Regions from separate parts of the Kosakonia beeri genome, predicted to be linked through region 2. Evidence: predicted binding sites of a transcription regulator. Region 2 holds the regulator's gene; each other region holds the start of a gene.
What was found. Region 2 encodes Fur, which represses iron uptake genes when iron is present. Its sites were predicted from a motif close to ATAATAATGAGAACNACTATCAA; they were not measured.
Positions count from the first base shown of each region.

Region 1: a site for Fur is predicted at 5,465-5,487, ahead of sodA (superoxide dismutase [Mn]). Genes of this name have one in related genera too.
Region 3: a site for Fur is predicted at 3,961-3,983, ahead of ftnA (non-heme ferritin). Genes of this name have one in related genera too.

Region 1 covers NZ_CM135106.1:4,810,122-4,816,810, reverse strand. Annotated here, with positions in the region: gene rhaA (L-rhamnose isomerase) at 1-707, opposite strand, end outside; gene rhaB (rhamnulokinase) at 704-2,173, opposite strand; gene rhaS (HTH-type transcriptional activator RhaS) at 2,479-3,315, shown strand; gene rhaR (HTH-type transcriptional activator RhaR) at 3,389-4,237, shown strand; gene rhaT (L-rhamnose/proton symporter RhaT) at 4,238-5,272, opposite strand; gene sodA (superoxide dismutase [Mn]) at 5,561-6,181, shown strand; gene kdgT (2-keto-3-deoxygluconate transporter) at 6,430-6,689, shown strand, end outside.
Region 2 covers NZ_CM135106.1:3,410,292-3,416,980, forward strand. Annotated here, with positions in the region: gene ybfF (esterase) at 1-452, shown strand, start outside; gene ybfE (LexA regulated protein) at 584-865, shown strand; gene fldA (flavodoxin FldA) at 1,030-1,560, shown strand; gene fur (ferric iron uptake transcriptional regulator) at 1,848-2,294, shown strand; gene ACUY4S_RS16220 (beta-N-acetylhexosaminidase) at 2,483-5,137, opposite strand; gene chiP (chitoporin ChiP) at 5,184-6,581, opposite strand.
Region 3 covers NZ_CM135106.1:2,033,708-2,040,396, reverse strand. Annotated here, with positions in the region: gene ACUY4S_RS09770 (DJ-1/PfpI family protein) at 1-339, opposite strand, end outside; gene ACUY4S_RS09765 (DUF2766 family protein) at 470-721, opposite strand; gene azuC (stress response protein AzuC) at 843-926, opposite strand; gene ACUY4S_RS09755 (MFS transporter) at 1,139-2,560, shown strand; gene ACUY4S_RS09750 (RpiB/LacA/LacB family sugar-phosphate isomerase) at 2,610-3,248, opposite strand; gene yecR (YecR family lipoprotein) at 3,588-3,920, shown strand; gene ftnA (non-heme ferritin) at 4,128-4,625, shown strand; gene ACUY4S_RS09735 (YecH family metal-binding protein) at 4,664-4,903, opposite strand; partial or broken gene ACUY4S_RS09730 (PM0253 family protein) at 4,971-5,324, opposite strand; gene tyrP (tyrosine transporter TyrP) at 5,549-6,689, shown strand, end outside.

The DNA of each region.
Region 1 (6,689 bases), 1.4 Mb from region 2:
CTTTCAGCACCAATACCGAACAGCTTGCTTTCGACGGCGTCGATATGGTGTGCCGGGTTAAGTTTTTCGCTGATGGCTTCATCCAGCGCATTTAGCAGACGCTGGCGGGGTGCCAGGCGGTCAACGGTGATGTCTTTCATGCCATCCGGGATCCAGATATTCATCACCGACGGCGTACCCAGTTGTTCACCGAACCAGGCAGAAACGCGGCGGCTGGCTTTGACATGGTCAATCCAGAACTGGCGGATCTCATCGTTAGCATGCGACAGAGTAAAGCCGTCCGCGCTCAGCGGGTGTGAGAAGCAGGATGGGTTAAAATCCAGCCCCAGTTTGTTGGTTTTGGCCCATTCCACCCAATTTCTGAAGTGCTCCGGTTTGATCTGATCGCGGCTCACCGGGGCATCTGCTTCCAGATAAAGCGCATGCAGGTTGACACGTTTGGGGCCGGGGATCAGGCTCAGCGCTTGCTCCAAATCGGCACGCAGTTCCATGGCGTTACGCGCTTTGCCAGGATAACTGCCGGTAGCCTGGATCCCGCCGGTCAGGCTACCTTCCGGGTTTTCGAAACCGGCTACATCATCGCCCTGCCAGCAGTGCATTGAGACCGGCAGGCGATCAAGCTGACGCAACGCCTCCTCGACATCAATACCCACAGCGGCGAAACGCTGTTTAGCAATTTCCCAGGCTTGTTCAAGTTGAGTGGTCATGCGCAAAGCTCCTTTGTCTGTCGTTTTTGCTGAAAGCGCGCGACATAGCGGGCGATTTCATTATCAGGATTGGGGGTAAAGGTGATCAGGTCGTGGTTAGCGACGACCACCTTGCGGAAGTCATCAACGTGGGTCAGTTCATCCAGCGTCATCAGTTGAATGCCGATATTGCCGAGCGTGGAGGCCTCAACCGGGCCAGCGATCACTGGCAGGCCGCAGGCGTCTGCGCACAACTGGTTCAGTAGCTGGTTCTGACAGCCGCCTCCGACAATATGCAGACGGGTAAAGGGGTGACCGCGCAGGCTCGCCAGTTCACCGAGTACGTCGGCATACAGCAGCGCAAGACTGTCGAAAATACAGCGCGCCAGTTCAGCCGAACTTTGCGGGGCCTGTTGGCCTGCTTCCCGGCAGGCGGCCTGGATTTCGGCACTCATATTGTCCGGGTTGATAAAGCGCTCATCGTTTGGATTGATGACAAAACAGCACGTGGCGATCTGTTCCGTTTGGGCAATCAGCGCCGGGAGATCGGTAATGCTTTGCTCTTTCAGAACGCGTTGCAGCAACCAGAGCCCCATGATGTTTTTCAGCACCCGATAACGCCCTTCTGCACCGCCTTCGTTGGTAATATTGGCCGCCAGCGCGTTCTCGCTGGTGTAAGGGGTTTTGCTCTCAAAACCCATCAGCGACCAGGTGCCTGACGATAAATACGCAGCATCTTTATCTGCCAGCGGTGCGGCAATAACGGCGCTGGCGGTGTCGTGACTGGCGACAGCGACGACTGGAATGCGATGATTCTGCGGGCACACCCAGTGACCAATCACATTTCCCGGGTGCGTTGGCGTGCCGAACCAGCGTGCAGGAACGCCAGCCCAGTCCAGCAGCGTGCTGTCCCAGTTATCTGTGTTGATGTTGACCAGTTGCGTGGTGGTGGCGTTGGTATATTCCCAATTCAGATTGCCGGTAAGACGGTAGCTAAAGTAATCCGGGATCAGCAGAGCATGATCGGCTTGCTCCAGTAATTCAGGCTGCTGTTCCGCCAGCGCCCGCAATTGATACAGGGTGTTGAACGGTAAAAACTGAATGCCGCTGCGCAGATAAATGTCGGTTTTGCCCGGTGCTTGCATCGCACGGTTCATGATGCCGTCGGTACGATTGTCGCGGTAGGCAACAGGCAGGCCGACACGTTCACCATGGCGGTTTATCAAAACATAGTCGACGCCCCAGGTGTCGATACCGATGCTGTCAGGTTGAATACCTTCTTCACACACCTTTTGCAGACCGAAGCGGATTTCGGCTTCCAGGCTATCAATATCCCAGCAGTCAACACCCTCAACCTTTTGCAGGCAGTTAACGAAACGGTGGATTTCGCGAAGCGAAAGTGTGCGTTGTTGGCGATCGTAACGCGCCAGCATGACGCGTCCGCTGGACGCGCCTAAATCAACGGCAACACAATGGCGAAAAGTCATGAGCGGGTCCTTCTTAGAGTCATTGCGAACAGTCTAAAAAAGGGCGAGGCGTTGTACCTTCTTGTTACGGACAGCGGCGATTTAGCGCTGGCAAGAAAGCAAAGATGAACGTGAGAGAGTTCACAGTTTCCAGTTATGGCGGGGTTTTCGGCCATTGTGACCCTGGCCACATTTCCCGATCTTTCCCGCCGTTTCTTGAAAAAACGGCAGGCTATGCGCGAAATAGTGTCGAAAATTTAAGGTGAGGTTGAGAACCCTTAATTACTATTTTGAGAACGTTTCTCATTGTTGGGTTGGGGGCAAGTATGACCGTACTTCATAGCGTGGATTTTTTCCCGTCAGGTAAATCACCTGTTGCCATTGAGCCGCGATTACCCCAGGCGGCTTTCCCTGAGCATCATCATGATTTTCATGAAATTGTGATCGTTGAGCATGGTACCGGCATTCATGTTTTTAACGGTCAGCCCTACACCATCAGCGGCGGTACAGTGTGCTTTGTGCGCGACCATGACCGGCACTTGTATGAACATACTGATAACCTTTGCCTGACGAATGTTCTGTACCGTTCGCCGGAGGCATTCCAGTTTTTATCGGGGCTGAATCAGCTTTTACCGCAAGAGCAGGATGGCCACTATCCGTCGCATTGGCGGGTGAATCAGCAGGCGCTTACGCAGGTTCGTGCCATCATCGGTCAGATGGAGGCGTCGGATAGCGAAATGGACACCCATGGCATTGCCAACCGTGAGATCTTGTTTATGCAGTTGCTGGTTTTATTGCGTAAAAGCAGCCTGCAAGAAGGGGCGGTGAATAATGATGCCCGATTGAATCAGTTGATGTTGTGGCTGGAAGATCACTTTGCGGAAGATGTGTGCTGGGAAACGCTGGCGGAACACTTTACGCTCTCACTGCGCACGCTGCACCGCCAGATGAAGCATTCTACGGGCCTGACGCCGCAGCGCTACCTCAACCGGTTAAGGCTTATTAAAGCGCGCCATATGCTGCGCCATAGCGATGACAGCGTAACGGATATTGCCTTCCGTTGTGGGTTTGGCGACAGCAACCACTTCTCAACGCTGTTCCGTCGTGAGTTCAACTGGTCGCCGCGCGATATCCGTCAGGGGCGTGATATGCTGCTTCAGTAACGAGAAGGCTATCACCGATTTTTTGCCGTGGATCCGCTAATAATGGCAGGTTGTTCACGGCAGAGGTGGCGTTGTGGCAGGTCAGTTAATCCTTCGTAAAGCAGACTTCTTTCCCCGCGCTGGCCAGGCCGTTGCGGTGGCGGATCGCTATCCGCAAAATGTCTTTGCCGAACATACCCATGAGTTTTATGAACTGGTGCTGGTATGGCGCGGCAACGGTTTGCATGTGCTTAATGGTCGCCCTTACCGCATTACCCGCGGTGATTTGTTTTATATCCGTGCGGAAGATTGCCATTCGTACGCGTCGGTTAACGATCTGGTGCTGCAAAATATTATCTATTGTCCGGAACGGCTGACCTTAAATCTTGATTGGGCAGCGCATATTCCCGGCCTGCATGGCTCAAATTGGGTACCGCACTGGCGTATTGGTAGCACAGGTATGGCACAGGCGCGGCAGGTCATTACGCAACTTGAGCATGAGAGCGCAAGGCCCGATCCGCTCGACAATCTCATGGCGGAAACACTGTTCGCGCAGCTCATATTGACGCTAAAACGCCACCGTTTCGCCACCGATAATCTTGCGGCCACCCACAGTGAAGCCCTGCTGGATAAGTTGATCACTGCGTTGTCCGGTAGTTTGAACCGCAGTTTTGTGCTGGAGCAGTTTTGCGAGCAGGAGCAGTGCAGTGAAAGGGCGTTGCGTCAGCAGTTTCGCACCCAGACCGGAATGACCATCAACCACTACTTGCGTCAGTTGCGTATTTGCCATGCGCAGTACCTGTTGCAGCATTCTGAGCAGATGATCAGCGAAATCGCCATGCAATGCGGGTTTGAAGACAGTAACTACTTTTCGGTGGTGTTTAGTCGTGAGGTAGGGATGACGCCAGGTCAGTGGCGTCATCGTAGTCGTATTGCAGCCTGATCAACTGGCCATGCCGAGGCCAACGATGTTGGCGGCGACAATGATCACCACACAACCCAGACTGAGAACCCCGACCGGCTGGCGGCCGGCGTTTTTCCACTCTTTCAGAACCAGCCCAACGATACCGCCGCACAGCACATAGAAGCTCATGTGCAGCATCCAACTGATGTAATCATACTGGGCCGGGATGCGTGCGTGACCCCACGCATAAAAAAAGAACTGCAAATACCACATCAACCCACCCAACGCGGACAGCAGAACATTACTAATAAGTAGCGGTTTTGCCAGCGAGAAGTCGGCTTTTATCGACAAGTTTTTCATTTTTGCCAGACGAATAAAACAGAAGCCGAGGTTTACCAGCGCACCGCCGCCCATGATCACCACATAGCTGGGCAATGCGGTGTATAGCGGGTCGATTCCCAGTGCTGCTGCGGCCTCGTGCATCGGTTTTGCGGCATTCATGGCGAAGGACATGCCAGCGGAAAACACGCCGCACATAATGGCCAGCGCCAGCCCTTTTTTCAGGCTGAACTCTTCTGCTTTGATGCCCATTTTGCGTTCTTTCAACTGGCCCGCACGCGTCACAATCGCCACGCCAACAAGGGCAACCAGCACGCCGAGCAACGTCATGCGACCGCCAGGGGTGCCAATTAACACATCGAAGTTACCATTAATAATCGGCGTCATTAGCGTACCGACAATCAGGGTGATGCCAATCGCGATACCAATGCCCATCGACATGCCCAAATAACGCATGGTCAGGCCATAGTTAATGTTGCCGATACCCCACATGGCGCCGAACAGGAACACTGGCAGTAGTGTGGAGGCATTAAACGAGCTGAAATAAGCCCAAAAATCAGGCAATAACAGCGCGCTGATAGTCCAGGGAAGGATCAACCAGGAGACGATGCCGCCGATTGACCACATGGTCTCCCAGGACCAGTGTTGCACTTTTTTAAACGGGGCATAGAAACAGGCTGCACTGGCCGCACCTATCAAATGCCATAAAATACCCATCGTAATCGCGTTACTCATTTTGGATCCTCTTTGTTTTTATCGCCGGGATACGAGCAGCCGACCCGATGAGTGTAAAAATCAGGCGCAGGATTAACCTTGAGGCGTTTGCCGCGTAACGGCGGGAGCTGGCAATGAGCGCGTTATGGAGGTGAGCGGCTTCACAATTTCAGTAACATAACCAAAAGTTATAACCTTATAAAAACTACGGCATTGATAAACATTTTCAATATCATTTAATTAACTATAATGAACCAACTGCTTACGCGGCATTAACACAGTAGCCGCTTACCTTTAATGGAGATGATCATGAGCTATACACTGCCTGCTCTGCCGTACGCGTATGATGCCCTTGAACCGCACTTCGACAAGCAAACGATGGAAATCCATCACACCAAACATCACCAGACTTATGTGAACAATGCAAACGCAGCGCTGGAAAGCCTGCCGGAGTTCGCAAATCTGCCTGTTGAAGAACTGATCACCAAGCTGGATCAGCTGCCAGCAGATAAAAAAACCGTGCTGCGTAACAACGCAGGCGGCCACGCTAACCACAGCCTGTTCTGGAAAGGCCTGAAAAAAGGCACCACCCTGCAGGGTGATCTGAAAGCCGCTATCGAACGTGACTTCGGTTCCGTTGATAACTTCAAAGCTGAATTTGAAAAAGCGGCTGCAACCCGCTTTGGTTCCGGCTGGGCGTGGCTGGTGCTGAAAGGCGACAAACTGGCGGTCGTTTCGACAGCAAACCAGGATTCCCCGCTGATGGGCGAAGCGATTTCTGGCGCGTCCGGCCTCCCGATCGTGGGCCTGGATGTGTGGGAACATGCTTACTATCTGAAATTCCAGAACCGCCGCCCGGACTATATTAAAGAGTTCTGGAACGTGGTGAACTGGGACGAAGCTGCTGCCCGTTTTGCTGCGAAAAAATAAGACGATTTCGTCGCTCACCCTGAGGTGAGATAAACCCCCGCCAGGCACTGCCGACGGGGGTTTTTTTATGGCAAAGTGTGAGCGCGCTAGCTAATAAAAACATTGATCCTAAAATAATGAAATAATGTTTTGTTATGTACGGTTGATCACTTTTCCCTCTCCGAAGTGGTTCTAACATCCTGTCATCAGCGCTGAGCGTCCCTCGGTCGGCGCAGCAAAATCAGTGGGTTTTGACGACAGGTGAATATATGCAAATCAAACGTGCAATAGAGAGAATTCCGGGCGGTATGATGCTGGTTCCCTTGTTTATCGGTGCGTTGTGCCACACTTTTGCGCCCGGTGCGGGAAAATATTTCGGCTCCTTCACAAACGGGATGATCACCGGCACGGTGCCGATTCTGGCGGTGTGGTTTTTCTGCATGGGGGCGTCGATCAAGCTGAGCGCTACCGGGACGGTACTGCGTAAATCCGGTACGCTGGTGGTGACAAAAATCGCCGTGGCATGGGT
Region 2 (6,689 bases):
AGTTGGTGGCAATTGATATTGCGCCCGTTAATTATAACGTACGCCGTCATGATGAGATTTTTGCCGCCATTAACGCCGTCAGCGAGGCGCACGTCACCACACGCCAGCAAGCCACAGCGATAATGCGTGAAGTCATTAACGAAGAAGGTGTGATTCAGTTTCTGCTGAAATCCTTTGCCGACGGGAAGTGGCGCTTCAACGTACCGGTACTGTGGGATCAATATTCGCAGATTGTCGGTTGGGAAAACGTCCCGGCGTGGGAGAAACCCGCGCTGTTTGTTCGCGGCGGCAACTCACCTTATGTGACCGAAGCATACCGCGACGCGCTGCTGGCGCAATTCCCACAGGCGCGGGCGCATGTTATTGCAGGCGCGGGCCACTGGGTGCATGCAGAGAAACCCGATGCGGTTATGCGCGCAATCCGTCGTTATCTCGCTGAAAAGGCAAACTGATTAAAAAGGCGGCGACCGGTCGTTTGAACGCGCCCGGTCGTTGGCGTGCCCGTTGTGCTGATGTATGATGGCGCGCTATTCAGCCCGGGCTACGACCCGATTGCTTGTATTTCCCGTAGTATGCTTAAACCATGGCTAAAGAACAAACGGACCGTACGACCCTAGATCTGTTCGCGAATGAGCGTCGCCCGGGACGACCGAAGACTAACCCGCTCGCGCGTGATGAACAGTTGCGCATCAATAAACGCAATCAGCTAAAACGCGATAAAGTTCGCGGGCTTAAACGCGTCGAATTGAAACTGAACGTTGAGGCGGTAGACGCCCTCAATGAGCTGGCGGACGCCCGTAATATGAGCCGCAGCGAGCTTATCGAAGAGATGCTGCTTACGCAGCTGCAGGCCTTGCGCGAATAACGAATCCTCCGAATCATCACCTTTATTCATACTTTCATGTGGCATACAGTGCAGTCCGTGGCGATAGCAGTTTCCGCGCACTTCCCTGTTCTGCTATGATTGCCCTTATCTGTGGGCTAAACGCCACCACCATACTCATTAAGTTTCAAGAGGTTATTTTACTCATGGCAATTACAGGCATTTTCTTCGGCAGCGACACTGGCAACACTGAAAATATCGCCAAAATGATTCAGAAACAGCTTGGTAAAGACGTTGCTGATGTTCATGACATTGCCAAGAGCAGCAAAGAAGATCTCGAAGGCTATGACATTCTGCTGCTTGGCATTCCGACCTGGTACTATGGTGAAGCGCAGTGCGACTGGGATGATTTCTTCCCGACGCTGGAAGAAGTGGATTTCAACGGCAAGTTAGTCGCCCTGTTCGGTTGCGGCGACCAGGAAGATTATGCCGAATACTTCTGCGATGCGCTGGGCACCATTCGCGACATTATCGAGCCACGCGGCGCAACTATCGTCGGTCACTGGCCAACGGCGGGTTACCATTTCGAAGCCTCTAAAGGCCTGGTGGATGACGATCACTTCGTCGGGCTGGCAATTGATGAAGACAGGCAGCCAGAACTGACCGCAGAGCGTGTCGAAAAATGGGTAAAACAAGTTTCTGAAGAGCTGCACCTGGACGACATCATCAACGCCTGATGATAATGGTGCAACCTGTAGGTTGCACCGTATTAATAGGTAAAAGCGATGGAAATAATTGCTACAAATTTTTAACTTTTTCCTTCATCGCTGTACAATAAGCCCTGCTAAAGTGGCCTCGCCGCAAGGAGTTTGTTGGCGAGACCACGTTTTAAAAGCTTACTTTACTTGAGGGCTTGCAGTTTTCATTTAGGCATGGCAGTTCTATAATGAGACGCATTATCCCAGGTGCATTCCTATAACTTCCGCTAAGGAAGTGAATCGTATAGCAACAGGACAGATTCCGCATGACTGACAACAATACCGCATTAAAGAAGGCCGGCCTGAAAGTCACGCTTCCTCGGTTAAAAATCCTGGAAGTGCTTCAGGAACCGGATAACCATCATGTCAGTGCGGAAGATTTATACAAACGACTGATCGACATGGGCGAAGAGATCGGCCTGGCCACTGTTTACCGTGTGTTAAACCAGTTCGATGACGCCGGGATTGTGACCCGTCACAATTTCGAAGGCGGTAAGTCCGTTTTTGAACTGACCCAACAGCATCACCACGATCACCTGATTTGCCTCGATTGCGGCAAAGTGATTGAATTTAGTGACGATTCCATTGAAGCGCGCCAGCGCGAAATTGCCGCCAAACACGGCATTCGTCTGACGAATCACAGTCTCTACCTTTATGGCCACTGCGCCGAAGGTGACTGCCGCGAAGATGAACACGCGCACGACGCGAAATAATCGTTCTTCTTACTCTGAGCCAACCTGACGGTTGGCTTTTTTTTGCCTGTTAAACGCCCCTGGATGACACTGCGCTTTCCCGACCGGGAAAACGAAACGTAACACGCGGCCTTCACCGGGAACCGTGTTTATGCGGGAATAAAAAAGCCCGACATGCTTTCGCTGCCGGGCCGGATAATAAGCCTCAACTAGGCTTTGATGCTATCCACGCGGCTCGTGCGCTTACCGTCCGGGCTGGTGGTACGCACGCGTATTTCCCCGCTCACCTGCGGACGTGCCTTATCGTTATAACGCAGCCACTGTTTACCCCCGTCGGTAGAGTATTCCACCACCATTCCAGGGAAACTGGTGTTGGCTTCAAGCACGCCACCTACGACGCGCGCGCCAGGTACCGGCAGGCGGTAATGCACACCCGCTTTCTCCATTTTTGCCAGTTCACGATGCCCTAACAGATTAGCAAAACGCATCCAGTCTTTATCCAGTGCTTTCACATCGACAAGGTGTGTCTCACCGCCTTTGTACTCGCGCCCTGCTTTGTAGTCCTGCTCCCATGCAGCACGGTGCCATGCGCGCTCGGCGACAGAAACCAGTCGTGGATAGATCATGTACTCCATCTGAGCGTCGGTACGTACTACCTCACTCCACAACTGCGCAGAAAGGCCATAAGCGCCTGGCCACGGCTTATCGGATTTCGCACTAAACGGATTACCATCACGATCAACAGAGGTTTCTGCGTTTTGTGGCATGTTGTCCGGCGCGAAGCTGAAGATCTTACGCTCATCACTGAAACGCGTGCCCCAGTAATAGCCACTCTCTTGCGGGTTCACTTCATACGGGAAGTCAAGATAGACGTAATCCGGGTTGGAGACAATGACACGGAAGCCCTTGTTGGCCCAGTCATTAACCGAGTCGAACCCGCCCCAGTAGAGCGTATCCCAGAAGTTAACGTTCACATGATCGGTGGCAAATGCCGACGCATTTTTGGCATCTTTCAGTCCATCCTGCCATGCCTGCATCGTGTCGATACCGCGCGCTTTTACCAGCTTGCTCACTTCAACCCCGAAGTAGCTGGAGAGATGCTCCACGTCAGCCACTTTGCCGTCTTTGATCATCGCCTGGCATGCCTGCGATTTTGCCCACGGCTTATCCTGGTTGCTTTGGTCGATGATGCCTTTGCCTGCTTCGGGAGCTTTCTTGTCGGTATAACCGGTGCCAAGGTAAATATTTTTCGCTTCGTCACCCCCAAAGTGCCAGGTTTGCAGCGGCAGCCCGGCTTCTTTATGCATCTGCTGAATTTCACCCAGAACTTTATCCACAAAGTTACGCGATGAGTCGAGGCAAGGGTTCAGATAGCCAGTACGGTTGTAGAACTGCACCCCCGTGGTGTTGGAGGTGTCTGTAGGATCCAGCAGGCGGAACTGATTCGCGGCTTGCTCGTTGCCCTCTTTCATCAACCGATCGTATCTCGCTTCCATGGCAATCACTGCAGCACGTGCATGCGCTGGCATGTCGATTTCCGGAATGACCTCAATCTGCCGCGCTTTGGCATACTTCAGAATGTCGATGTAATCCGCACGGGTAAAGAAACCGCTGCCGGTGTTATTGCTGTCGGGCCCGGATCCAAGCTGCGGCAACAAGCAGGATTTCTCACTCAGGTCATGGCAACGCTTACTGCCAATGTCCGTTAATTCCGGCAGGCCTGGAATTTCGATACGCCAGCCTTCGTCATCGCTGAGATGGAAATGGAATTTGTTCAGTTTGTAGGCCGACATTTGATCCAGCAGACGCAGCACGGCGTCTTTACTGTGGAAGTTACGCCCGACATCAAGGTGAATGCCGCGGTAGTCGAAGCGAGGCGCATCCTTCGCATCCAGCGTGGCCACTTTCAGTGCCCCGTCAGCCGGGATAAGCGACAACAACGATTGCAGCCCATAAAAAACCCCGGCCTGATCGTAACCGGTGATCACCGTCTCTTTTGCACCAATATGCAGTTTATACGCACCGGAAACCGCCTCATCGCCCTGGAAATCACGCGTAGCTATTTCGCTGCGCACCGGATAACTTCCCGCTTGCACGCCCAGCAACGCAAAACGACTTTTCACCGCGTCCTGCGCATCGCTGCTTAACGCAGAAAGATCCAGCTTCACGCCATTGCTCAGGTCGACATCCTGTCCGTGAATGTTTACCGCCTGCGGCGTAGGAATAATCTGGCCACGCAGGGTGTGCAAATTGAGCGTTTTCACATCACTGTTTTTTGCAAAACGCGCTTCAGCCGTCATCAGGATGTTTTTGTCATCCGCCGTGCGCTTCCACTGCTCGCCAGGCAGGGTGACGAACTGCGTCAAATCTTCGGTGTCGGTATTGGCGATCACTTTCGCCGTCGCCCCTTCGGAAGTGACATACCAACGCGGCAGTACATCGGTTATAAACAGCTGCCAGTATTCATTGATGATGGGGATCTCAACAGACTGTTTCGCCGGAAAACCACTGAATTTGTCGGTCGGCTCCAGTTTATGCAGATCGCCCATAATATGAATGACTTTAAACTGGTCGTTCGCCACCTCAAGGATCGGGCGGATGCTGTGGAAATAAATTGCCCACGCTTTATCTGTTACCGCATCGCCATTATTGGTCAGTGTGATAACGGCTTTGTTGCACGACGCCCAGTCAGCGCCAAGCCTGGCGCAATCGACACCCTTCTGCCCGGCATGGTTATCTTTGATCGCATAATTGAGATGAAACTGGCTGATTGCATCGACAGTGCTTTGACCAGCCAGCGCCATTGGGCTGCTCAAAATGCCCAGCACTGTGCTGGCCAGCAGACTTAAACGTACAGTATTCATGACTTATTCCTTGTATTTTGCCGGGTGCGCCCCGGCAAATAACGCATCAAAAAAGAGTAAACGGCGCGATAACCATAAATTTCACGTCACGCTCATCCTGGAAGATGTTGCCGTAACCGCCGGAGTAACAGGGGATATCGGAGTGGTTGTCATACTGTGTGAAGTGGAGTTTGAACATCGTACCTTTAGCGCGGCCATCCTGCAGGGTGTAGATAGCGTCCAGGCTGTAGGCCGACTCTTTCAGACGGTAGTTCGGATCGTACCAGGCATCCGGTGAGGCCATCCTGGCGGGTTTTGCATCCCAGGCATAGGCGTAAGAAGCCCCCACCGTGAAACCAGGCAGATTCCAGTTTTGCAAATCATACATTGCACCGATGAACAGCGCTTTTTCACCGTTGGCGTTAAAGTCAGAGCGGTTATCCCACCAGACATCCAGGCGACCGTTAGAGGAGGCGTAAGTCGGTGTCATACGTTGCAGAAAGTAGCCCTGCTGACCATCGGCTTTAACCCAGGTCCCTTCCAGACGGAGATCAACCTGCCCAACCTTGTAACCAAAGGTCAGCGCCTGCAACCATGCGGTGCCGTCATAGATATCATTTACCCCGCCATCGCTGACTTTATCGCGGGTGCCATAAAACTGATAACTGGTAGAGAATGGGTTGCCTGCCAGATCAAATTTGTAGCTGGCTTTTGCGAAGTACTGATCGACATACCCTTGTGCCTGGCCAAATGCGGCCTCAAGCATAAAGTTATTTTTGAAGTCATATTTCGCGCCAATGGAGTGCAGATAGTCGACTTTGGTTTTTTTATCGTTCTGATAAAACTTATCCATTTCGATATGCCACGGCGCTTTGTACTCATTGGTCCACATGTATGAGAAGCTCAGCGCACCCGCATCGCCGTAGTCGAGATTCGCCCCTGCTTCGGCCCCCTGATAGGTGCCCGGCATAAAACTCCAGTGCGGTGCGAGCAAAGTTTGCCCGGTTGGCTGAATGTAGCCGGCGCGCGCCCATACCGGGCCGGTTTTGAATTTGGCGGCGGCTTTGTACAGGCTGATACCGCTTTTATCACCCGACCAGTCTTCTTTGTAGGCTTTATTGCTGGAAGAGAATGCGATTTCGTTCGGATGCGCACTGTCGCCATTTTCTGCCATTTCAATGGCGGTAAAAGCGGCGATATCCAGGCCGAACATATCTGCCGCGTAACCAGACTGAAAATCCAGACTGCCATTCCAGGTGGAATGCGAAAGGTTGGTTTTATATTTATCGGTCAGTACATCTTTACGGTCACGCTCACGCTGCCAGTAATAAATTCCCCCGGTGAGCGTGGAATCATCGATAAAGCCTGCGGCATGCACTTCCGAAGAGAGTGTCCAGCCCGACATTGCTGTGACACCGGCGATAGCCAGTGCCAGCGCACTACGTTTGCCACTAAAAGTACGCATGAGTATTCCTTCTTGACGGATATAAAACATCGCCGAATATGGCGAAGAAAAAAAACACCAATGAGTGTAGGTAGTTAGCAAATACCCCCGAATTAACTACCGTCTTTA
Region 3 (6,689 bases), 1.4 Mb from region 2:
GTTGCCCCCCAGCACCCGCGCAGCAGCAGAGCAAATTGGGCAGATCAGCATGCCTGCAACATCGTGGCGTTCAACAAACTGCAACACCTCCTGGTTAGCAGCAAGGTTCACGCTTCCCTGGGGGCCGCCTGGCAGGATCACGGCGTCGTAAAGTGCATTTATGCGTTCAGTAAGGGTGCTATCCGCCACCATAGGAATGTTGTGGTAGCTGACCACTGCACGTGACTCCGCGCAGGCCAGCGTTTCCACTTCAATATTCAGGCGGCGCAAAATATCAATGCTGATAATCGCCTCAGCCTCTTCGAAACCGGGCGCCAACAACACCGCCACTTTTTTCATTTCTGACTCCTCACGTTGAAGATTGATTAACCAAACGGAGTTTATTGTTGATCAAAACAACGTTTCAAAAATCATAGACACGTCACAACGTGGGCAGTCAGCGTGAAGGATGGCAGGAAGCACCTGCGATTTAGTGAGCTTCGCCTTGCGGGGTAAATTTCAGTTCAATTAAGGCAATCGCTTTTTGAATAGCACGACGTGTCACCGCATCGGCGGCGGCAGGGTGACTGGAGAAATCGATGTTTTTAAGCTGGCTGGCCATCTTTTCACGTACTTCTACCGGCGCGATAACGTCGATGACATCGAGGATCTGCTTAATCACTAACTGGCAGGCAACGATATCGGACACCAGTTCCTGATCTTCTGAAAAATTCTGCGTCATATGAGGCTCCTTTACGAAAGGGCGTCATAGTACCGGGAATCGCAGGTTAAGAGTAGTTTTGCGCATTCGTGGCGGTGAATTGCAGGCATAAAAAAACCTGCCTCAGCAGGTTTCTTTATCATCAGAACATAGCGCCTGGCGGTACGTCTTTGAAAGTTTTGCAGTAGGTTTCGAACATGTGTTTCAGGATTTTACGCAATTTCATGTGTTGCTCCGGCGATTTGTTATGCAGGTGTTACGTCTCTATGTGCACATAATATGACCTCTATCACATAAATCAAGTCTTCTGTGATAGAAATCACGTTTCAAAAAATGAAAATGCAGTAGCTTTGTTAAAAATAGGATTATAAATCTGAGAGTTAGCTCGCTAAAAATTTCTTTAGTATTCTCAACTTTTTTTAAATGGCAGATCACAACATGCGTGAAAGTACCCTTTCGCGAAAGACAGCAGGTCTTTCTCCCGCAGCGCTCCTGGTCGCCGGCGCTTTCTTTATGGAGTTTATTGATGGCACGGTGATCGCCACCGCCTTACCGGATATGGCAAAAAGCTTCGGCGTCGAAGCCGTGGCGCTCAATATTGGTATTAGTGCTTATCTGATCACTCTGGCGGTGTTGATCCCCGCTAGTGGCTGGATTGCAGATCGGTTTGGCGCACGCAATGTATTTTCTATGGCGCTGCTCATTTTTACCCTTGCCTCGGTGTTATGTGGGCTGTCTACCAGCGCCGACATGTTCGTGGCCATGCGCATTCTGCAGGGGGTTGGTGGCGCGTTGATGGTCCCTGTTGGTCGGCTTGCGGTACTGCGCACCACGCCAAAACATCAACTGATCACAGCCATTGCCACCCTGACGTGGCCAGCGCTGGTTGCGCCGATTATTGGTCCACCGCTCGGCGGTTTTATTACTCACTATGCCGACTGGCGTTGGATCTTCTTTATTAATGTCCCACTTGGCGTACTGGCTATTGCGCTGGCGTTGCGGATTATCCCTGACATTCGCGAAGAAGAGCGACGCCCGTTCGATGTACCGGGCTTTATTGCCACGGCTGTGGCCATGGTCAGCCTGGTCTATGCAATGGAAGCCCTCGGGTCAGAACATCCCCAGGGCCTACTGACTGCAGGTCTGCTGGTGCTGGGTGGCGTTACGCTGGCCTTTACTTTGCGCCATTTCCGGCGTGCGCGCTGGCCGATGATCCGCCTGGACGCCATGACAGTCCCGACGTTTCGCGTAACTTTGTATGGCGGTTCGTTATTTCGCGCATCTATCAGTGCCGTGCCGTTTTTGCTACCTCTGATGTTCCAGGTGGGCTTCGGAATGGATCCGTTCCATGCCGGGTTGTTAGTGCTGGCGGTTTTTGCCGGGAATCTCAGTATTAAGCCCGCAACCACACCATTGATTCGCTGGCTGGGTTTTAAAAAGTTGCTGCTGATTAATGGCGCATTGAACGTGCTGGCGTTACTGGCTTGCGCGCTGCTGACCTCCCACACCCCAGTGTGGCTAACTTTTTTGATCCTCTACCTTGGCGGCGTGTTTCGTTCTATTCAGTTTACCGGGGTGAGCACCCTGGCATTCGCCGATGTGCCCTCCGCACAGATGAGTTACGCCAACACGTTATTCAGTACCGCCACACAACTTGCGGTTGGCCTTGGCATTACGCTTGGGGCAATAGGTATTCGTATTGGCGAGCATGTCAGCGCATGGCTGAATATGACCGCTATTGAGGGAAGCAGTTTCCGTCTGGCATTTGTCTTTATTGCGCTGATTTGCCTGGTCGGCATGGTGGATACACTGCGGCTGACAAAGCATGCTGGCAGCACGGTGTCGCAGAAAAAAGCGTAGTGAGTGAGTAAGGAAGAGAAGCCGCAACAGACGTTGCGGCTTTTTTACATCAGGCAAGGATTTCGCGCACAAACGCTTCGATCTCTTTGCTCTGGCAATTTTCAAAGAAGCACTGCTGGAAGCGTTCACCGGAAACCGCTGTTTTCACCAGATCGCGGTCAATAGCGCGCAGCGTATCAAGGTAGTTCTCTTTCACTACTGCAGCTTTAACCTGATTCAGGATACCGGCGTTACGTACCTGTGGCTCTTTACGCTCCGGCGGATAGCCTTCGCCTTTGCGACCGGTAAACGCTTTTTCAAAAATAAAGCGTACGTTCAGTTCCGCGCCCCAGCCGAAACCTTTGGCAAATGGCAGCGCCAGCGCGTTACCGTTGTTGATCTGGGCAAACAGGAAGGCGTCAGCCGGATCGATACAATATCCGCATACCACACCTGGGTGAATGTTCAGGGACATCAGCGCGCCCTGCCCGGTACCACAACCGGTCACCACAAAGTCCACCGCTTTCGCGTTCAGCAGGATACTGGCCATAATCCCAAGATGGATGTAGGTCAGATGATGATCGTTCTCGTCGCTCATCCCCACGTTGAATACCGGGAAATCTTTCTCGTCAGCAACACTCTTAAGTTCTTTCAGGATGATGGCGTTTTTAGCAGCCTGGCTGTTTTCCATCATCAGTGCGATTTTCATTTTTTATCTCCTGTGAACAGACTTCAGATAGCAAAGGTTGCATAAACCTTACTACCTGACAAACATACTTTCAAATTTAATGAAAAATGGTTTTAAAAATCAAAGGGCGGCTCACAGTTTTGATGGGTTGTGAGGAAGATCCCATTGACGGAAAGCGTTAACGCGCGGGCTGTCTTCAATAGCGACGCAGGAGCGCCGGGGAGTTAAGGCACTATTATGGTTAGGACGCAAATCGCCCCCGTTACGATAAGTAATGCAGGTTCTGCAGGTTATTCCACCGATTGCCTCTACATCAACACGATAAGATGCGAAGATGCCAAAATGAATCAGGGCGATTTGATGAAAAAAATAGTTATTGCGGCTTCACTGATAATGCTCAGTGGCTGTAGCTTTACCAAACAGGCGAAAGTCAGTGAAGTGGATCCCATCAGCGGTCTGGTGCGGCTCAGTTTCAACCAGCAGATGTTGCAAACCGCGAGTTACGACCAAAGCGCCGCGCAAAGCACTGCCAACAAACAGTGCCAGCAGATGGGCTATGCCACTGCCGTGTCGTATGGCAGGCCAGTCGAAACCTGTAGTCTGATTAGCGGTTCTGTCTGCATGAACACCAAGGTCACTATCCAGTATCAGTGCCGGGGCATGGCTTTTAATCACGGCACGGCAACCTGGTAATCGCTAAAAGCTGGCATAACAATGCTGGCTTTTTCTTTTATTAATAATCAAAACAATTCTCATTTAATTATATTATTTCCTGCAATGCGTTTTATTCTCATTCTCTTTTTTTTCGAGACTTAATTTTTATTTTACCTTTTGCAAATAATTAAATAACAAATTATAGTGGCCGCTGCTAATCACCATTATAAATTCCGGAGCCGCACCATGTTAAAAGCAGAGATGATTGAAAAATTAAATGAACAAATGAATCTGGAACTGTTTTCTTCCCTGCTCTATCAACAAATGAGCGCCTGGTGCAGCTTCCATAGTTTTGAAGGTGCTGCCGCGTTTTTGCGTCGCCATGCTCAGGAAGAAATGACGCATATGCAACGCCTGTTCGACTACCTGACCGATACTGGCAGCCTGCCGCGCATCAGCACCATTGACTCGCCGGTTGCGGATTATGCATCGCTGGATGTTTTGTTCCGCGCGACTTACGAACACGAACAACTGATCACGCAGAAAATTAATGAGCTGGCGCATGTTGCAATGACCACGCAGGATTATCCGACCTTTAATTTCCTGCAATGGTATGTTGCGGAACAACATGAAGAAGAGAAACTGTTTAAATCCGTTATTGATAAATTATCTCTGGTGGGTAAAAGCGGCGAAGGCCTTTACTTCGTCGATAAAGAACTGGCGACGCTCGACGCACAGAATTAATTACCATGGCGGTAAAGTTTGCTTTACCGCCTTTTTTATTAATGCGGGCAGATTTTACTTTCTTGCGTCGAGAACCCCTCTTCGACGGGAATAAACTTTCCTTTTGCGGCCAAAAACAGCACCAACTCCTTCGCCGTCATCCCCTCTGCTGAACAGGTATGAAAACGCGCCTCCGCACCGAAGCGGGCAACGATTGCCGCTACCAGGCTCTCATGTGAATAGTGTTCGCCTGAAGAAATCATCATATTCAATACTTCATGACCGTGAATTGACGCCATAAATAGCCCTCGCAAAAAGGTGCATCATAGACACCTCTTTGCTTACGAACATTGCGTTAAAACAGGTTTACATACATCCGGCGCCACGTGTGCAGCGCCCGTCCTGTTGATTTACTGCGCGGTAAAAATAGCGATAATTTTCCGTCTCCAGCGCAATGCCATGCACACAGAAGACATCGGTCAGCCAGTCGACATTTTCAATAATCCAGGCATCTTCTTCTGCTCCCTCGGCAAACGTCTCATCCACCGGGTCAATAACCGAGTAAATGCCCCAGGTGCCCATATCCTTCTCCCCACGCCATTCTGGTCATTCCATTGGCCCGTCATGCCAGCGAATGATTCAGTGACCGTGGCACAGCAAATTTCCGCCTCGAGACCAATGTGCTGTAAAGGGATTCGTACTCCCTATCACCTTTCTCATTATTTTGAAAACTTACCACTGCTTTTTATGCCATGAAGAATGGCGGGCAAAAAACATCCCCCTGATGAAGTGGTTAAACTCTTGGGTCCCTTGAGGCAAATACATTGCCTCGAACCGTAAAGAATAAATTACACCCATTGTAACGGCCGTTTGACGAAATCACTGAATTCCCTTACTCTGCGCCGCAGATTGATTGGGCTATACGTTTTATTTCAGAGGAAAGCGTGAAAAATCGAACACTTGGGAGTGTTTTTATCGTAGCGGGTACCACGATTGGTGCCGGAATGCTGGCGATGCCGCTGGCGGCAGCTGGCGTGGGCTTTACCACGACGCTGGTTTTGCTTTTCACCCTGTGGGCTGTGATGTGTTACACCGCCCTGTTACTGCTGGAAGTTTACCAACATGTGCCAGCAGACACCGGCTTAGGTTCGCTCGCGCATCGCTATTTAGGACGCTACGGTCAGTGGATCACCGGCTTTAGCATGATGTTTTTGATGTACGCGTTGACAGCGGCTTATATCAGCGGTGCCGGGGAATTACTGGCTTCAAGCCTGAATCAATGGCTTGCGCTTAATCTTTCCCCCGTGGCGGGCGTAATGATCTTCACCCTGGTGGCAGGCGGGGTTGTCTGCGTGGGAACATCGCTGGTCGATTTGTTCAACCGCTTTTTATTCAGCGCCAAAATACTCTTCCTGGTGTTGATGCTGGTGCTGTTGATGCCGCATGTTCACCAGGCCAATTTGTTGACAATGCCGCTGGAAAAGGGTCTGGCGCTTTCTGCGATGCCGGTGATTTTCACTTCATTTGGCTTTCACGGCAGTGTACCGAGTATTGTCAGTTATATGGGCGGAAACATTCGTAAACTGCGAATGATCTTTATCACGGGCAGCGCAATCCCGCTGGTTGCGTATATTTTCTGGCAACTGGCAACGCTGGGTAGTATCAGCTCTTCCACTTTTATGGGCTTACTCGCGACTCAGGCAGGATTAAATGGGTTACTGCAAGCTTTACGTGAAGTGGTCGCATCGCCACATGTGGAGCTTGCGGTGCACCTGTTCGCAGACCTGGCGCTGGCGACCTCTTTCCTGGGCGTTTCGCTTGGGTTATTCGACTATCTCGCAGATTTGTTCCAGCGGCGTAATAACGCCTTCGGTCGCCTGCAAAGCGGTTTTATCACTTTCCTGCCGCCGCTGGCCTTTGCCCTCTTCTACCCGCGAGGTTTTGTTATGGCGCTGGGATATGCCGGTGTGGCGCTTTCCGTACTGGCACTGTTGCTGCCGTCAATGCTGGCCTGGCAAAGCCGTAAGCATCATCCGCACAGCGCTTACCGCGTGCTGGGGGGCAAACCGGCGCTATGCCTGATTT